Regions from separate parts of the Blautia sp. OM07-19 genome, predicted to be linked through region 2. Evidence: predicted binding sites of a transcription regulator. Region 2 holds the regulator's gene; the other holds the start of a gene.
What was found. Region 2 encodes Rex, which represses fermentation and respiration genes when NADH is low (regulators of the CRP and FNR family bind a similar motif). Its sites were predicted from a motif close to ATTGTTAANTANTTAACAAT; they were not measured.

Region 1: DXC01_RS11625 (4Fe-4S dicluster domain-containing protein) is a predicted target of Rex. The motif match lies at 1,115-1,134, and genes of this name have one in related genera.

What each region holds. Positions count from the first base shown of each region.
Region 1 is NZ_QULA01000015.1:88,065-90,533, reverse strand. It holds gene DXC01_RS11625 (4Fe-4S dicluster domain-containing protein) at 1-958, opposite strand, end outside; gene DXC01_RS11620 (complex I 24 kDa subunit family protein) at 1,316-1,795, shown strand; gene DXC01_RS11615 (NADH-quinone oxidoreductase subunit NuoF) at 1,792-2,469, shown strand, end outside.
Region 2 is NZ_QULA01000042.1:11,336-13,804, reverse strand. It holds gene DXC01_RS17925 (NAD(P)H-hydrate dehydratase) at 1-1,172, opposite strand, end outside; gene DXC01_RS17920 (redox-sensing transcriptional repressor Rex) at 1,266-1,922, opposite strand; gene abc-f (ribosomal protection-like ABC-F family protein) at 2,081-2,469, shown strand, end outside.

The DNA.
Region 1 (2,469 bases), on a different contig from region 2:
GTGAGATATTGTCGATCATGGTCGGGAAGAATTTCTTTGCCATCATGGACCAGGACGGACAGCAGGAAGTCAGAAGGAACGGAAGATTTCCTGTTGCAACCTCATGTGCATAATGATGTGCCTCAGAGATCGCACCGACATCCGCACCAAACGCAACCTCATGAACATCAGAAAAACCAAGAACCTGCAGAGCTGTCTTGAATTTGCCAGGGGTCACATCATCACCAAACTGGCCGATATAAGCCGGTGCAACGATCGCAACGATCTTATCGCCGTCACGAAGCGCATGCGCAAGCTGGAAGATCTGAGATTTATCAGAGATCGCACCGAACGGACAGCTTACCATACACATACCACAGGAAACACACTTGTCATCCAGGATGCTCGCACGCCCCTGCTCATCACTTCCGATCGCCTTGACACCACATGCCTGCTCGCACGGGCGCACGTTGTGGGAGATTGCATCATAAGGACAGGCTGCTTTACATTTTCCGCATTTTACACATTTTTCCTGATCGATAAAAGACTTTCCGTCCTTCATAGAGATCGCGCCCTTCGGACAGACCTGCATACATGGATGGGCAACACATCCGCGGCACATGTTGCTGACAATGTATTTGTTCGGAGGACAGGCTGCACATGCAGACGGGATCACCTGCATAAGAGGCGGCTCATAATATTTCTCATTGATATTGCTGGCAGCAAGACCGTCGGTCAGATGGACCGCCTTGCTTTCCGGGCGAAGAGAAAGCCCCATGGCGAGACGGACTCTTTCGCTTGCAACGGCACGTTCTCTGTAAATACTCTCACGATACTGGGCAGTTTCACTGACGATATTGTATGGGATGGATTCAATATCATGGATCAGGCTTTCGTCAGAAGATTCAAATCCGGCCTTTGCCACTTCAGTATAAACCTGGTGTCGGATCTCTCTGACTGGGGTATCATAATTTCGCATATCTATTTCATCTCCTTAAATAAGAAAAATATTCATCTACCGCTCCCTATAATATAGGAAAGAATTCCCAAAATCAATCCGAAAATGCAAAATTCCTGTACTTTTCGAAGCACATAAGAGAAACAAAATGAGAAACACTTTACTATAGCGAAATAGATTGATAAAAAATTATAAAATCTGTTAAAAAATACACAATAATACGAAAAACATAAAAACATGAATAAATTAATTCAATTTTCCTATATTTCACTTGTATAATTTGACTGCTTAATGTATAATGAAATACAACAAGGCTGTGTAAATTATACAAAATAATGGGCGCAGACAAAAGCAAATTTTTAACAAGGAGGGAATTGAATGTTAGATCAGTCTTATTACACGAAGACAGATGAGATCATCGAGCATTACGGACCGAAAGCAGCATCACTGATTCCGATCATGCAGGATATCCAGGCGGAGTACCGCTACCTGCCGGGAGAGCTTCTGACCTATGTTGCATCCAAGATTGGAGTGACCGAGGCGAAGGCATACAGCGTCGCTACTTTTTATGAGAACTTTTCCTTTGAGCCGAAAGGCAAATATGTGATCAAGGTTTGTGACGGAACAGCCTGTCATGTGCGTAAATCCATGCCTGTCAAGGAAGCTCTCATGAAGGAGCTTGGACTCAGCAACAAGAAGCATACAACGGATGATATGCTTTTCACAGTAGAAACGGTTTCCTGTCTTGGTGCATGCGGACTCGCACCGACTCTTACCGTAAATGACGAAGTACATCCGAAGATGACCCCTGAGAAAGCTATTGATCTGTTAAACGAATTGAGAGGTGAGACGGTATGAGTATTGTGAGTAAAGAAGATCTGCTCCAGAAGCAGGCCGAAGCAAAGAATACCCTGGAAACTTTTACCTGTCGTGTGCTTGTCTGTTCAGGTACCGGATGTATCGCCTCCGGCGCGCAGAAGATTTACGACGAGATGGCGAAACTGTGTGAGAATCTCGACTGGGTAAGCGTAGAAATGCAGAAGGACGTTCCGCATGTCGGCGTTGTCAAGACCGGATGCCAGGGCTTATGTGAACTTGGACCTCTGATGAAGATTGAACCATATGATTACCAGTACGTACATGTGCAGGTAGAGGACTGCAAGGAGATCGTAGAGCGCACTGTAATGGAAGGAGAACCGGTTACCCGTCTGTTTTACCGTGACCATGATACAGTCTGTCCTCATCCGTCAGACATTCCTTTCCTGAATCAGCAGACCAGGATCGTTCTGGAAAACTGCGGAAATATCAACGCGGAATCCATTGATGAATATATCGCAGTAGGCGGCTTCCAGGCTATGGCCAAAGCTTTCTTCGACATGACTCCACAGGATGTCATCGATGAAGTGACCAAATCCGGACTTCGCGGACGTGGCGGCGCTGGTTTCCCGGCCGGCAAGAAATGGTCTCAGGTTGCACGCCAGAAAGAAAAAGTACGCTACGTAGTATGTAACGGTGATGAAGGTGACCCGGGT
Region 2 (2,469 bases):
AATCCGCTATTTTTAGAAGTCATAAAATTTTCACTCAGCCGACTCGTCTCGCCAAGATGCGGCGTACAGATCACCTGGCTGTGCTGAAGATATTTCTTCCACTCCGGATGTTTCGAGAGCAGGTTCAGTCCATCCGCATCCATGATCACAGGTTTCCCCATTCTCTGCGCATGGGCAAGATAAAATTCTGTTTTCCGTGCACTTTTCTCAGACTGTCCAAGTCCTGGTCCGATCACCACAATGTCGCACCAGTGCATTGCATTAACCCATGCTTCGTTGCCGCCAGCATCATCTGCAAACATCGCCTCCGGAAGAAGCGTCTGCAGTGGAATGCGATTCTCCTCATCCGTCAGGATCTTGACCATCCCGGCTCCGGCAGCGAAGGCGCCCTCTGCACAGAGATACGCTGCCCCGCACATTCCTTTGCTTCCGGCAACGACAAGAACCTTGCCAAACGTACCCTTGTTCCCATTCGCGGCGCGCAGAGGAAGCTTCTGGAGATCTTTTTTCTCAAGTGCCGCTTTCTGTGTCGGAAGATCCGGATTCTCGTAGATGCCGACATCTGCTACAACAATTTTTCCCGCAAAATTTTTGCCTGGATAAAAACACAAGCCTGTTTTACAGAATGCAAACGTCACCGTCAGATCCGCACGAAATGCGATTCCAAGCTCTCTGCCCGTGTTGCTGCATACCCCGGACGGCAGATCTACCGCCACTTTCCATGCAGAAACCTCGTTCAAAGCCTGAATGACTTCTCTGTATTTTCCTTCGATCGAGCGGTCAAGCCCAACGCCGAAGATGGCATCTACTATAGTAGTATATTCTCCTGCTGCCAGGTTATTCACCAGAGGGACCTGATAATTCTCTGCGATCTTAAGCTGGCGGCGTGTTTCCTTTGTGCGGTGATCCGGATTTCCGAGCATATAGATTTCCGCGTTATATCCATGCAGATGCAGGATCCTGGCGATTGCGACTCCGTCTCCGCCGTTGTTCCCGCCTCCGCAGACGCACAAGATCCGCTGTTTCTGTGACATTTCCGCAAAATGTCCTTCCATTGCATCCACAACAGCCAGTGCCGCCCGTTCCATCAGCACACAGGACGGAACTCCCATTCCGGTAATGGTGCAGCCATCCAGTGCTTTCATTTCCGATCCGCCTACAATTCGTTTCATCTGATATCTCCTCGATATACGATACAAAGCAAAAAGCTGTTACGCAGCCGCCTTCATTAAGGAGCCGGGTAACAGCCTCTTGCTGTCCTCATGTTATGATTGCTGCTCTTCCACGTGTTCCTGACGATATTGACTGAGATTGTAAGATAACGTCATCAGACTCTCAGAAAGATGTACGTTCTCTACAATGACATCCTCCGGAGTCTCCAGATCGATATGTGCAAAATTCCAGATTGCCTTGATACCATTCTCGATCAGGATATCTGCCATATCCTTCGCCTTGTTCTTCGGCAATGTGAGAATCGCAATCTCAATATTCTTCTCTCTGAGGAAGAATGGGAGATTACTGATCATCTGGATCTCAATTCCACGGACCGCGATGCCCTCCAGTACCGGATTGACATCAAAAATCCCTTCCAGCTTAAAACCACGTTTTTCAAAGTCAACGTAATTGGCAAGTGCCTGTCCAAGATTACCGGCACCGATGATGATCATCGGATGTACCTCATCCAGTCCAAGGATCTTACCGATTTCTGTATAGAGATATTTCACATTATAACCGTATCCCTGCTGCCCAAATCCTCCAAAATTATTCAAATCCTGGCGGATCTGCGATGCTGTGACACGCATTTTCTTACTAAGGTCATTGGAAGATATACGTTCAACATTGTCTTCCAGTAACTCGCCAAGATAGCGATAATACCGGGGCAGTCTCTTAATTACAGCTTTTGATATCTGTTTTGCTTCCACCGTTGTCCCCTCCTTATACTTTCCTGTTAATTATACCGAAATGTTATTTTATTGTCAATCAATGTTGTCAAATCTATACAATTTTTGAGGAAATTTCCTTTACAAAGCCATCATTTAACCTTATAATCATAGCGTATATTGACTTTGGAGGAATATTTATGATTTTATCGTGTCAGGGCATCAGCAAATCTTTTGGCGAAAAAGTCATTTTGAACGATGCCTCATTTCATATAGAAGAGCGTGAAAAAGCCGCTCTCATCGGCAACAACGGAGCAGGTAAGACAACCCTTCTCCGTATTATAATGAATGAAATTTCTGCGGATTCCGGTCAGGTCGTTCTGATGAAGGACAAGAAGATCGGTTATCTCGCACAGTATCAGGATGTCAGCGGACACCGCACCGTCTATGAGGAACTGCTCACAACCAAGCAGTACATCATCGACATGGAAGACCGCATGCGTGCGATCGAAGTCCAGATGAAAAACGCTTCCGGCGAGGAACTTGACCGTCTGATGAACACCTACACCCGCCTGACCCACGAATTTGA